One region of the Paenibacillus sp. FSL H3-0321 genome, then DNA from elsewhere that is predicted to be linked to it. Evidence: riboswitches for the same ligand, from Rfam matches in the RefSeq annotation. Region 1 holds a riboswitch; the other holds the start of a gene.
The links. A riboswitch is a leader RNA that binds a small molecule or an ion and turns the genes downstream of it on or off. The one in region 1 is predicted to bind S-adenosylmethionine.

Region 1 (7,064 bases):
CTATTGTAGGTGTGCTGATGAGTACAATTTTGTACATAGCTGCTCCTTATTATGCGGAACATACCAAGGTTCCAGAGAGCACCCTGGCCATTCGGGCGATTGCGCCGGCACTGCTGCTGTTCCCCTGCATCGCGATGATGCGCGGTTATTTCCAGGGACGCAACAATATGATGGCTGGAGGAATCTCGCAAATTGTCGAGCAGATTGCCCGGGTATCCACGGCCGTGCTGCTCGCTTTTATTTTGCTCCGCCAGGGATACAGCAATACATGGATGGCAGCCGGCGCGTCATTCGGCAGTGTGCTCGGCAGTATCGGTGCATTTGGCGTCATGTTGTATTATGCAATAAAGCTGCGCCGCAGTGAGGAGCAAGTGGCCCTCTATAAAACCAATGAAGCCAAATTGCCGCTGCTGGGTATTTACAAGGATATTTTCAAGCTTTCTATACCCATTGTGTTATCTTCAATTACGGTTCCGGTAGTGAACTTTATCGATACTTCCTTCATTGTGCCATTGCTTAGTGGGCAAATCGGCATGGCAGAAGCGACCCAGGCTTTGGCGATTTTTGGCAGCCGGGCGCAGAGTATCGCGGGAATACCTCCTGTGTTGTCCATTGCGCTAAGCACCTCGCTGATTCCGATTATCTCAGCGGCCTACGCCCGGCGTGATGAAGAGCATTTGAAACGCCAGGTGACGCTCGCGATGCGCATTTCGATATTAACGGGAACACCAATTGTACTTGCTCTCGTTGTATCAGCCTATTCTGTGAACGGACTGATCTTCAGCAGTCTTGACGGCAGCGGGATTGTTGCGATGCTGACGCTTGGTACAATTTTTCAGATTACAATGATGACGACCAACTCCATTCTGCTGGGAATGGGGAAATCACGAATTTCCATGTATTATGTGATGGCAGGTCTTCTCGTGAAGTTAGGTTCAAACTTCCTGCTGAGCCGCGCCTTCGGGATATACGGCATTATTGCAGCAACGGCGCTTTGCTTCTTCATCATTACTTATCTTAATCTGCGTATGCTCAAAACGATTGTTCCTTTTGAGATTATGGGTAAACGCTGGGGCGGATTCACCGTTGCGGTTCTCGCTTCCGGCGGAATTGGCTACGGCCTGAACGAAGCGGGAGTGATGCTGACCCATCTGATGCCTGCACGGCTTGCTTTCCTGATTACCTGTCTGGTTGTAGGAGCAGCTGTTGTTGTAATTTATCTTGTACTCCTGATTGTGCTGGGTGTGCTAAGCCGCCAGGAGGTTGCCAGTTATCCGCGTGCTTTGCAGAAGCTGCTCAAACCACTGATGAAGCTTCAGCCTGAACGTGTTCGTACTAACGAATAATGCTATGATTAATGTCTTATTTCGTCTATTTTATTTGACTTCCTGAGCACATTTTGCTTCACTTAAAGGGTAACCGACTCAATGATGAAGAAAGGATTGGATAATCCATGGATAAAATTTCTTCCCCTGCGGAATTTCAGGTAGCGATTCAATCACCGCGCTTGAGCGTAGCTGTATTCAAGGCGGATTGGTGCTCCGATTGCAAGTTTATTGATCCTTTTATGCCTGAAGTAGAGCAGAAATACGATGGACGTCTTACGCTTGTCGAAGTAGATGTCGATGCGGTAGGCGATGTCAGCCAGGAACAGAACATTCTTGGAATTCCCAGCTTTGTCGCTTACACCGACGGGCGTGAGCTTGTAAGATTCGTTAATAAGCTGCGCAAATCCCGTGAGGAAATTGAGAATTTTCTGAATACGGCGCTTGAGGTATATCTGAGTATTCACAAGTAATGAAGTTTGCACACCGCTTTCGCCTTGATAGAGCAGAAGCGGTGTTTTTTTAATCTTTCTTCCCTTATATTATCCAGTTCATTCCTATGAAAATTGCGGGTGATCCTATTGACGACAAATCAATTGAAAACGCTTAGCTACATCACTTGCCTCACAATGTTTTTCGCCTTGCTTGGAGGCGCTGTGGTCACGAAGACGGGATCGGGACTGGAGTGCGGACATGATTGGCCGCTCTGCCACGGAAAGCTGATTCCAGCCTATACCGTGGGATCAATGATCGAGTACACCCACCGCTTGTTCAGTGGGTTGGCGGGTTTGGTGTCGTTAATATCGATGTTTGCTTTTTGGCGTTATGCCCGCAGACAGAAGGAACTGCTTGTTTATGCTGGGCTGACACTTTTTTTTGTAGTGGTACAGGGTGGAATGGGAGCGCTTGCGGTCATGCAAGCACAGTCAGCTGCGGTGATGGCGCTGCATATGGGCTTCTCTTTAATAGCTTTCGCCAGCTCACTCATGCTCGCGCTGGGTACGAAGCGGCGGCATGAATCTAGAGCCTTAGAGGAGGCTTACGGGCAAGGGATAAGCCGGGGGTTCCGCAACTTAACGTGGTTTACGGCGTTATATTCATATATTGTCGTTTATATCGGAGCTTATGTTAGCCACACGGATTCACAGGGAGGCTGCTCCGGCTGGCCGCTCTGCAATGGGGAATGGATTCCCGAGCTGTCTGGTGGTGTAGGCATAGTGTTTGTACACCGGGTTGCGGCGGCACTGCTGTTTGTTCTGATCGCACTGCTTGGACATTTAGCCTATTGGAAACACAGAGCATGGCCTGAGCTGAGGGCTCTGGGCGTTGCCGCGGTTGTGCTCTGCCTGCTGCAGGTACTCAGCGGTGCGGCTGTGGTGCATACGCTGTATAACGAACAATTGTACATATTTGCTGCGCTGGCCCATATTTTGCTGATTGCTGGACTGTTCGGAGTCTTGTGCTACATGAGTGTGCGTGTATGGCAGCTGAGCAGAAAGAATAAATCAAACTAAATGCAGGGGAAATGTTCGTCTGTCCTGTATCGTTAGTTCTCAGTAAGACTGCCAATCAGACTTTGGGCACTCAGCCAGGTTTGAGGAGGAACAATATAGTGGGATACGATAATTTGCGTCAATGGATCGAGCAGTTGAGAAAGGATAAGGATCTCGCTGTGATTGATACTCCGGTGGACCCTTATCTTGAACTGGCGGAGATTCATCGGCGTGTGGTACGGGAAGAAGGGCCGGCATTGCTCTTTACCCATGTAAAAGGAACCCCTTTTCCGGTCGCGACAAATTTATTCGGGACGGTCCGCAGGGTAAACCAGGCATTTGGGACCCGGCCCGAGCAACTGATGAAGTCGCTGACGGGGGCGGTGGAAACTTTGCTGCCGCCCACCCCCTCGGCGATATGGAAAGAAAAAGGCCTGCTGTATGATCTGCTCAAGGTAGGCGTCAAAGATGTGCCCCAGGGTGAAGCGCCTGTGCTGGGCATATGCCGCAGTACCGACCCGCTGCAGGAATTGCCCAGAATCACAAGCTGGCACGAGGATGGCGGGCCGCTGATCACCCTCCCGTTAGTATATACCGAGAGTATTACCAATCCGTTGAACCGTAACCTTGGAATGTACCGTGTGCAAATTTATGATGACAATACAACAGGTGTCCATTGGCAAATCCATAAAGGCGGCGGTTTTCATCACCGTGAGGCTGAACTGCTCGGCGAGGCTCTGCCAGTCTCCGTATTTCTCGGCGGCCCGCCGGCGCTGATTGCCGCAGCCATTGCTCCCCTGCCGGAGCGGCTGCCTGAACTGCTGCTGGCTTCGCTAATGCTGGGCCGTCGGCTGCCCATGGTTAAGGATCCCATGGGCGGACACCGGATTCCCGCTGAATCCGAATTCGCCATCCGCGGTCTTGTAACGCCGCTGGAACGTCGCCCGGAGGGACCTTTCGGAGATCCCTATGGATATTATTCCCGGCAGCATGATTTCCCTGTCCTGCATGTTCAGCGGATGTGGCACCGCAAGGATGCGATTTATCCGGCAACGATTGCCGGCAAACCCCGCCAGGAGGATTATTATTTGAAGGATTTTCTTCAGCGCCTCCTGTCCCCGGCCTATCCGCTGCTGATGCCGTCAGTCAAGGCACTGTGGTCTTATACCGAAGCCGGCTCACATTCGCTGGCATCCGCCGTTGTGCGCGAAAGCTATTCGCGCGAAGCGCTGGCATCGGCTTTCCGCATTCTGGGAGAAGGCCAGCTGTCTTTGACCAAATTTCTGCTGCTGACGAATGAACCGGTGGATCTTTGCGATTTCCCCAAGCTGCTGGAGACGGTACTGGAGCGTTTCGATCCGCAAACTGATCTGGTTGTGCTGAATAATACGGCTCAAGATACCTCGGATTATACCGGACACAAGCTGAACCGCGGCAGTAAAGGCGTAATGATGGGCATCGGATCCCCGGTTCGGGTGCTTCCCCGTACCTATAATGAGGGAGTGCTTCCCGGAATTACCGGCGTTGTTCCTTATTGCGGAGGATGTTTAACGGTATCGGGTGCATCCTATATAGACGACCCTGAGCTTCCGCTGAGACTGATCGCCGAACTGCGCCAGAACGAAACGGAATGGCCGCTTGTCATCCTGGTGGATCACGCCGCTGAAACCGCTCAGACGCAAACCTCCTTTCTGTGGACTGTGTTCACCCGGTTTAATCCGGCGAGCGATATTTACGCAGAATCCGAGGTTAACCGCCATCACATTGGCTATAAGCTGCCAATTGTTATCGACGCCCGCATGAAGCCTGATTATCCGGATGAGCTGGAACCGTGCGGGGATATTGTGAAGGTGGTCGACCAAAACTGGAAGAACTATTTCCCGATGCTCACAAAACTAAGTTAATGCTTCCGAAATTAGTTTTGTACGAAGAAGAATCAGGAAGAATTGCTCACAAAACTAAGCGAATGCTTCCGAAGCGAGTTTTGTACGAAGTAGATTCAGGATGTAATGCTTACAAAACTTTAAGGAGGACAAAACATGCTGCGGATATTACTGGGAGAACCGCCGCGCGAGAACGGCGGTGTACTGGCTGAAGCCATGGATAACATGGCGAAGCTTGCAGCGATGCTGCGCAAGGAAATGAACGCGCATGAGGACCACGACCATGAATACCGCAAGCTGGAGATATGGACGCGCGGGCTGATTTCCTCCCTGGACGAGTTGGAGCAAAGCTGGTTCGCGGCAGCCTTTTACCGGAAATTGGTTGTTGCCGGTTATATGGATGATATGACGGTGATCGAGCAGGGCGATTATGCCCGTTATGTTTATTTTTATAAAAACGGCTTTATTCGTGTCTTCTCACTGCTGGACAAGCTTGGAACTGTATTGAACAGTCTGTATAATCTCAACACGACCAAGGTCAAAGCCCATTTCTCATATTTCACCGTGCTGCGGCAATTTCAATTGCTCAAAGCGCATGCACCGCTGGCGGAAGAACTGGAGAATATCAAGAACTCTTACCGGGAGCCGCTGCAGAATCTGCGCAAACGCCGCAACGCCGAAATTCATTATATGAATGCGGAAATGCAGGATGATCTCTGGCAAAGACATCAAGGTCTGCATGATAAAATTCAGCTTGAAGATTTGGACAGTCATCTGGAGGATTTGAAGCAGTGCCTCGAGATGGTGTGCAAATCTTTAAGCGCTTCGTTCCGTTACAGCAATGAGCAGTGGCGTAAAAACGCGGCAGCCTTGAAAGCAGGGGACGGCTCCAAGTAAACTTTCCCTTTGACAAAAAACCTGAAAATTACTATACTTAGGCATGCATTCGTTTCTCACAGAGAACGGCAACTAATTTCATATCATAATCTTATCGAGAGCGGCGGAGGGATAGGCCCGATGAAGCCCGGCAACCGATTTGTGTAATACGCGTCAACCCGCGTTTTAGATGAATGTCATGGTGCTAATTCCTACAATACCGCGCGGTTTGCGGTCTTTGGCAGATGAGAAGGCATTGTTAATAAACGCACAGGGCCTCTTGCGATCTGCAATCGATCGTAAGAGGTCTTTTTGATGTTATAGAAATAGAAATTAAAGAGAGGGGGACAGCAATTGATAGAGCTAAAAGGTTTAACCAAGGTCTACGGAAAAGGCAGCAAGGCCGCTACAGCGCTCTGGGATCTGAACCTGTCCATCAAAAAAGGTGAGGTTTTTGGAGTAATCGGCCATTCTGGAGCGGGAAAAAGCACCCTAATCCGTTGCATTAACCTGCTGGAGCGTCCGACAGAGGGTGAGGTATGGGTGAACGGTGTGGATCTGACGGCGCTGAATCAGAGGCAATTGCAGGTGCAGCGGCGTAAAATCGGAATGATTTTTCAGCATTTCAATTTGCTCACTTCGGCTACAGTATACGATAATATCGCTTTTCCGCTGCGGCTGATGGGCACTCCGGGAAAAGAAATTGACCATAAAGTGAAGGAACTGATAACACTGGTTGGTCTCGAACAACATCTGAACAAATATCCTGCCCAGCTGTCCGGTGGACAGAAGCAGCGGGTGGGCGTGGCCCGTGCCTTGGCTAGTGATCCCGATGTGCTGCTATGCGACGAAGCGACCTCGGCGCTGGATCCGCAGACAACGGATTCCATCCTGCGTCTGCTGCTCGATATCAACAAGCGATTTAATCTGACGATTGTGCTGATTACGCATGAAATGCATGTCATACAGAGCATCTGTGACCGGGTCGCAGTCATTCATGGCGGCGGTATTATCGAGCAGGGGGATGTCGCAGAGGTATTCCTGAAGCCCAAGCATGAAGTAACCAAGGAGTTTATCCGTAGTGAAACTCAGCAGGACGGGCCTCTTCGGGCGGCCATTGATGCAGTGAACGGTGATTTCGGCAAGGCCGTCAAGATTACCTTTTTGGGACAAAAAACGTACGAGTCTACCTTGTCCCATGTGGCCCGCGGCACCGGGGTCAACTTTGCGATTTTACAGGGGACAATCTCCACAATTAAAGATGTGCCTTATGGCCAGCTGATTGTCCGTTTTGAAGGGTCTCCTGAAGCGGTTGAAGCCACAATCGCCGAGTTAACGGCGCAGGGGCTTGATGTGGAGGTGATTTCATAGTGGGCGGCTTGAATTTTAATACGATTAATTGGGAAGAAATGCTTGATGCTACAGTGGCTACACTAAAAATGTTGGCATTTTCCGGAATATTCACAATTATTCTTGGTTTACCACTC
Region 2 (7,064 bases), 3.6 Mb from region 1:
GGCATGGGTCTGCACCGCCGGATAGGTCATCAGCGACTCGACACCACCCAGGCTTTCGGCGAAGGCGATCAGGCGGATATGGCGGAGCAGCGGCTCCACATATCTGGCGTCTTTTACCTTGAAGGAGAAGATCCCGGTGTTGCCGGAGGACTGGCGGTTCTGAATCTCGTAGCCCGGGTGATCAGGCAACCCCGGATGGAATACCTCTGCAATAGCCGGGTGCTCCAGCAGATAATGAGCCAATTCCAGCGCATTGCTCTCATGCCGCTCCATACGCAGGGCCAGCGTCTTCATGCCTTTCATCAGCTGGTAGCTGTCATTTGGTGCAAGCACGGCGCCCAGAGAGTTATGAAGAATGGCCATTTCTGCCGACAGCTCGGTGCCCTTGGTAACGATAAGACCCGCAAGGACATCGTTATGGCCACCCAGATATTTGGTGGCACTGTGGACAATAATATCCGCGCCGAGCTCCAGCGGACGCTGGAAGAACGGTGTAAGCAGTGTATTGTCTACGATTGTGAGCAGCCCATGGCGGCGGGCCCACGTACACACGGCTGATACATCCGTAATCATCATCAGCGGATTGGTCGGGGTTTCAATAAATACAGCCTTCGTATTCGGAAGGCGTGCCGCTTCCAGCGCATCAAGATCGTTTGTATCCACATAGGAGGCGCTGATCCCGTACTTGGACAGAATCCGCTCAAGCAGCCGGTATGTTCCCCCGTACAGATCCAGCGAGACCACCAGATGGTCACCATGCCCGAACAGCGCAAACACTGTGGTCAGCGCAGCCATCCCGGAGCTGCAGGCAAAACCGGCGTCCCCGGATTCCAGCTCCGCAGCCGCCTCTTCCAGCACAGAGCGGGTTGGGCTTTTGGTGCGGCTGTAGTCAAAACCTGTGCTTTGTCCGAGTCTAGGGTGGCGGAATGCCGTTGCATTATAAATCGGATAATTTACTGCCCCTGTAGCGGGATCTTCCTGTGAACCAATTTGCGCCAGTCTGCTTTCAATCCTAAGTTTCTCGTCCATCTGTAAGCCTCCTAAATGTGGTGTAAATTATTCTATATAGTGTGAAGCAGTTAACGTCTTCTCTTTTAAATAATCGGACCAATATCGTAAGGGGTCTCCTGGTATACATAGTAATTGAGCCAATTGGCAAACAATAAGTTGGCATGGGCTCTCCAGACGGCCGGCGGTGTGCGCTGCGGATCATCCTTTGGATAGTAATGCTTCGGCAGTGCGACATCCATCCCCTTGGCTGCATCCCGGTCATACTCCCATTTGAGGGAAAAAGGATCATATTCAGAATGACCAGTAACAAAAATCTGTCTGCCGTCATGTGTCGCTACCAGATAAATTCCGGCTTCCTCCGATTCGGCCAGAATCTGCAGATCCGGATTAGCGAGGATATCCTCACGGGAAATGTCGGTATGGCGGGAATGTGGAACATGGAACACTTCGTCAAATCCGCGCAGCAGCTTGACGTTATTATGGCTCAGGGTGTGCGGGAAAACTCCGAAGCATTTCTCGTCCAAGCTAACCTTGCGCACTCCAAAGTGGTGATACAGTCCTGCCTGGGCAGCCCAACAGATATGCATGGTCGAAGTAACGTTATGTTTGCTCCATTCGAAGATTTCTTTCAGCTCTTCCCAGTAGTTCACATCCTCGAACTCCATCTGTTCTACCGGGGCGCCGGTAACAATTAATCCATCCAGACGGCGGTGGCTGATTTCGTCAAAGGTTTTATAAAAGCTCTTCAAGTGCTCTGCCGAAGTGTTCTTAGAGGTATGGGAGCTGGGATGCAGCAGAATCACATCAACCTGAAGCGGCGAGTTTCCGATTAGGCGCAGCAGCTGCGTTTCCGTTGTTTCCTTAGTCGGCATTAAATTCAGAATAGCGATTCGCAAGGGGCGGATGTCCTGGTGGAAGGCCTGGCTTTCATCCATTACAAAGATATTCTCCCCGGATAATACCTCTTTGGCCGGCAAGCTGTCGGGAATTTTAATTGGCATTGTTGTGTCCACTCCTTAACTGAATTTGAGTGCCGCTAATACGGCTTGTGTTTAAAATACAACCAAAAAAGACCTTTCTCGGGCGAGAAAGGTCATAGATTTGCAGTCATATGCGCCTCTCTCATCTGCCAGAGAACTTCTGCCGGGATTCAAATATCCCCTGCATAGCTTCCGCAAGAATTAGCACCGTGCGTTCACACGCCGGTTGCCGGGTTTCATCGGGCTAGTCCCTCCACCTGCTCTTGATAAGATTTAGCTGTATTCAGTTAGAAAAATCTAAAATGTCAAACGTTGTTTTTCTTAAAATTCACTTTAAATCATGAACCTCCTTTTCGTCAAGTCCATACAATGCTAAAGAGCCCCTGAAAGTGAAAAGAATTTTGCTTGAAAGAGGCATACCCCGGCGTTATACTAGACAAGTGTTTCATACCATAAATGACGAAAAGAAGAGGTGAGAGAAGAATGGAAGGCGACCCGGGTGCGCAATTAAGCGTGCAAAGTGAGCTACCACACAGGATTAACATCAGCTTGCCGGCGGCGGGAGCAGTTCTTCTTCATGCTCTCGAAACGTCATTTGGCCTGATTCATTGATTGTACCACCGGCCAAGCTGATCTTTTTCTCTGTGCTTTAATTAGCATATCCCTGGAGAAGACTGGGGACAGAAGGAGTGAATCAGATGAAAATCCGGCTGGTGAACGCAGGGGTTTTTACAACTATTGAGGATATTGAAGAAACACTGACAGCCCCTACAGAGGGCTTCTACTGGATTGATGCGGACGTTGAGGATTTGGAGCTGCTTCAGCCCCTATACAATCTGCATGACCTGGCCGTTGAGGATTGCCTCAGCGAAGAGGAGCAGCGCCCGAAGATTGAAATTTATGAAAGCCATTATTTTATAGTTGTCAACAGTATCCGTTTTGATGACGAGGAGATTTTCCTCCGTGCACTGAACGTGTTTCTCGGCAGACATTACATTATTACCGTCACCAAACAAAAGATCCATGAGCTGCGTGTGCTGAAACCCATCCTGTGGGAGCAGGAGGTCAGCGAGCCGGACCGCTTCCTGTACCATCTGATCGACACTGTCGTGGATAACTATTTCTCCGTCGGCGACCGGATTGAAGTGCGGATTGAGAAGCTGGAAGAGGATATTCTTATGCATACCAAGAAATCGCATCTTAGCGAGATTATCGGTCTGCGCAGCGAAATTCTCTGGCTGAAGAAGATGCTTGGGCCGCAGAAAGAGGTTATCAACACCCTAAATAAAAAAGACCTCCGCCTGATCGATGACCAGCTGCAGAAGTATTTTAGCGATATTTATGAAAATGCGGTCAAAATCTCTGAAACCTTCGAGACCTACCGCGATCTTATGGGCAACTTGCGCGAGGCATACCAATCGAGTATTGCCAACCGTGCCAACGAAATTATGAGAGTATTTACAGCCATTACAACGATATTCATGCCGCTGACCGTAATTACCGGGATCTACGGGATGAACTTTGACAATATTCCCGAGACCCATTCAGAGTACGGCTACTATGGCGTTATTGCCGTTATGGTGACGCTCGGCTGCGGGATGCTGTTTGTTTTCCGCAAAAAGGATTGGCTATGAACAACAACGGACGAATACGCTAGGCGAAGGCACCAGTACCGCAAGGGAATGGAAGCCTTCGTCTTTTTGTTTAGAAGAAGCTGAATAGCATCATTTCCTAATCTTCGTTAAGCATTGCCCATTGCTGAAATATTTGTAGGATCTCTTCTAAATTGTTCACTCCTCCTCTTCCCTGGAAAATATTATCGCTTACCTTACCGTATACCCAGTCGACATCCGACCTGTCAATATTCAGCAGTTCAAAACCTTTATCCTCCAGTTCGGTCCCCCCCAGAAAAATGTCAACAGACCACCCGGGATTATCAAGTGTCGTGATGCTGACAACCTGGCTGTGTTCCCAATCTCCGTCACATTGCCGTGAATACCACACTTCAAGCCATTGTAAAACATTCATGTATACAGCTCCAATCCAGAATATGTTCAGCGGCAATCCGCAAATCCCCTTTGATCATCTGCCTAAAGGTTAATGTTCATTACCCTGTTTGCATATTTTGTAATACAAATCGAAAAAAAACCTAAGCGGAACTCTCTCCTGCAAGGGAAAAATCCCGCTTAGCTACAATTCTTTCGCTTAGGCAACTTCATTTCGCCCCGGCATCGAAAGCCTTATTCTAAAACCCCGTAGCCATTTCCACTCCGTTCTCCGTACCGCGCCGGAAACGGATCCGGATCAGCCGCAGCCGTTCATAATACATATCCAGCCCTTCGGCAGGTGAAAATTCCTCTCCGTACGCTTTATACAGCACAGGCTTCAGGAAGGAATCCCCCAACAGTTCATAGGCGGTCCATATACTGTCCTGCTCGTTTGGTGAAATTCCCTGTAGTTCCAGCTCAATCAGCTTCTCCACGGAATATCCGTCCTTCTCCAGTTCTTCCACCGCTTCGAGCACTTCACGGCGGCTAACGCCGCTCGTCGTTTTGAGCTGGTCCATTCCCAGGCCGTTTTCAATCCCCTGGAGCACTATGCGCCGCAGCCGCAACCGTTCCAGCTGTTTCTTGTACTTAAGCTCTTTCTGCTTATAAAGCCATGAGCTGAAAGCTTCCTCTTCAACAGCCTCGTTGACCCAGCTCAGCGGATAACTGTGATCACGCGAAGCTCCCGAAGTGATGTTCAGCCATTCACCCCCATATTGCGAAGCCTTTCCCTCGCCGACCCCGGGGATTTGCAGCAGTTCCTCCGGCGTGCGGGGAAGAAATGCGCTGAGCATCCGCAGCAGACGGTTGCTGGCCAGAATATAAGGCGCTTTGCGCTCACTGGATGCCCTGCCCCTGCGCCAGGCGCAGAGCTCCTCATAAATGGCTTCGTTAGCGTGCTGTTCGCTGTAATGCTGCAGCTTGAGCTGCTCCTGATTACGGCTGTTCAGACCCTCTTCTTCATGGAATACGCCGTCGATTAACGGACGGTAGCCGTCCCCCATCTTTACCGCCAGCTCATGCCTGTATACACATAACATCTCATTCCATGAGCCGCCCTCATACCAAATGTTGTCGCTCAGCTCCTCGGCTCCGGAAAAATCGCGCCAGCCCAGACTCCAAATGCCTTCTTCCTCGCCAATCCATAGCTGGGCAAACGCCTCCTGGTCCGCCCCTGACATTCTCGACAACCGGTTCATAAATACGATCTGCATCCCGATCCCTACCTTCCTCGTCTTACAGCAAGCATGATCGCGTCAACGCCGGAGCTTCCGATCTATAGAGCACGACTGCTATATAGACCCCTTGAACGCACAAAAAGCACCTCTCTCACGCTGAACGTGAAAGAGGTGCTCCCTCTTAAATGCTATACTGTTAAATCCTAGGATACCATAGATTGCCGAACAGTCAATCTCTTTTTGTGTTAGGCTCTGTCCAATGCCATTTTGGCTAATCCAAGCGCTCCGGACAGTCCGGCATTGTCTCCAAGCTGTGGTGAAACAACATAGTTGCCGATGCCTTCATTCAGTGCAGGATGCTGCACATAGCCCCCCAGCAACTCTTGCAGCTTAGCATGGATTAACGGGAACAGCTGACTTTGCTTCATGACACCGCCGCCCATAACGATCTTCTGCGGAGACAGAATAAGCACATAATTCATTAGTGCATGCGCCAGATAATGGGCCTCCATGGCCCAAGCCGGGTGATCCGCAGGCAGCTCGCCTGCCGGCTGGCCCCAACGGCTGCCGATTGCCGGACCTGCAGCCAGGCCTTCCAGGCAATCCCCATGATAAGGGCAAAAGCCTGCAAAGTTGTCCTCCGGATGGCGCGGTACGAGAATATGCCCCATTTCAGGATGGGATAAGCCGTGAATCAGCTCACCGCCGACCACTGCCCCGGCCCCGATACCTGTGCCAACGGTAATATAAAGACAGCTGTCCAGCCCCTGAGCCGCGCCCCATTTGTATTCACCCAACGCTGCTCCATTCACATCCGTATCAAAACCGATCGGCACATTGAATTGTCCGCCTACGGCTCCTACCAGATTATATTGTCCCCAGTGAGGTTTCGGAGTCGTTGTAATATATCCATACGTAGGGCTGCCCAGCACCGGATCAATGGGTCCAAATGAGCCGATGCCGATGGCGTCCACTTGTTTATTGCCAAAATAGTCAATCACGAGTCCCATCGTCTCTTCGGGCGTTGTCGTTGGAAAGCTGACCCGGTCGATTATCGTCCCGTCCTCATTCCCCACTCCGCATACAAACTTCGTTCCCCCTGCTTCAATCGCTCCCAACAATTTCATTGCAGTGTTCCCCCTTCTCCATGAACGGCTGGCCGTTAACCGGCTCTACCGGTAGTTATACACTATTAAAGCGCTCTCTTGCCTTTATTATACGTGGGTTGCAGGGTTATGACAAGCGGTTGACATACTTCTGTTTTCCGAAAAAAAGGACATTACACGCCGGCCCCTGTTTAACCGGAGCTGCTGTTTTGTCCTTTGTCATAGCTGGTAAAGATCTGGATTATTTACGTTCATGATAGGCCCGGCAGGCTGCGACAAACCGTGCAGCCGCCGGCAGATAAGAAGCCAGATGAATATGGGCATAAGCTGCCATCACATTGCCGCTTACATAACCTTCCGGCTGGCTGCCGCCCCTCCCTTTGCTCTCATACGCAAAGGTCCTTGCCTCTCCATGGTCATAACTCATGACGGAGTAATGAAATTCATGTCCGCGCAGTGTCTCTCCCTGCAGCAGCAGCAGGCAGTCCCGGATCGCGGTAACTTCCCGGTAACCAAGCGCCGCACGGCGCTCCTGCATAACCGTATGAGCCGGAATAATCCCGGCCATCTCATGCAAGTTCCCGCTGCGGTCGGTCAGACTGCGGGCCAGTACCATATAGCCGCCACATTCGGCATAGAGCGGCATTCCGTCCGCCGCAGCTGACCGGATGCCGTTCAGGAAAGCCTTGTTCCCCGCGATTACGGAAGCAAACTCTTCGGGAAACCCGCCGCCAATATAGA

Region 2: linked by a shared signal. The riboswitch ahead of metA (homoserine O-acetyltransferase MetA) and the one ahead of MHI45_RS12645 (methionine ABC transporter ATP-binding protein) in region 1 are both predicted to bind S-adenosylmethionine.

The regions. Positions count from the first base shown of each region.
Region 1 covers NZ_JBBODH010000001.1:2,878,154-2,885,217, reverse strand. The annotation lists gene MHI45_RS12670 (putative polysaccharide biosynthesis protein) at 1-1,346, shown strand, start outside; gene MHI45_RS12665 (thioredoxin family protein) at 1,454-1,798, shown strand; gene MHI45_RS12660 (COX15/CtaA family protein) at 1,907-2,839, shown strand; gene MHI45_RS12655 (UbiD family decarboxylase) at 2,938-4,722, shown strand; gene MHI45_RS12650 (Cthe_2314 family HEPN domain-containing protein) at 4,858-5,598, shown strand; SAM riboswitch class I at 5,687-5,829, shown strand; gene MHI45_RS12645 (methionine ABC transporter ATP-binding protein) at 5,932-6,948, shown strand; gene MHI45_RS12640 (methionine ABC transporter permease) at 6,987-7,064, shown strand, end outside.
Region 2 covers NZ_JBBODH010000001.1:6,453,425-6,460,488, reverse strand. The annotation lists gene MHI45_RS28660 (aminotransferase class I/II-fold pyridoxal phosphate-dependent enzyme) at 1-1,029, opposite strand, end outside; gene metA (homoserine O-acetyltransferase MetA) at 1,095-2,012, opposite strand; SAM riboswitch class I at 2,131-2,264, opposite strand; gene corA (magnesium/cobalt transporter CorA) at 2,690-3,625, shown strand; gene MHI45_RS28645 (immunity 53 family protein) at 3,723-4,019, opposite strand; gene MHI45_RS28640 (HRDC domain-containing protein) at 4,237-5,253, opposite strand; gene MHI45_RS28635 (ROK family protein) at 5,463-6,344, opposite strand; gene MHI45_RS28630 (cobyrinate a,c-diamide synthase) at 6,565-7,064, opposite strand, start outside.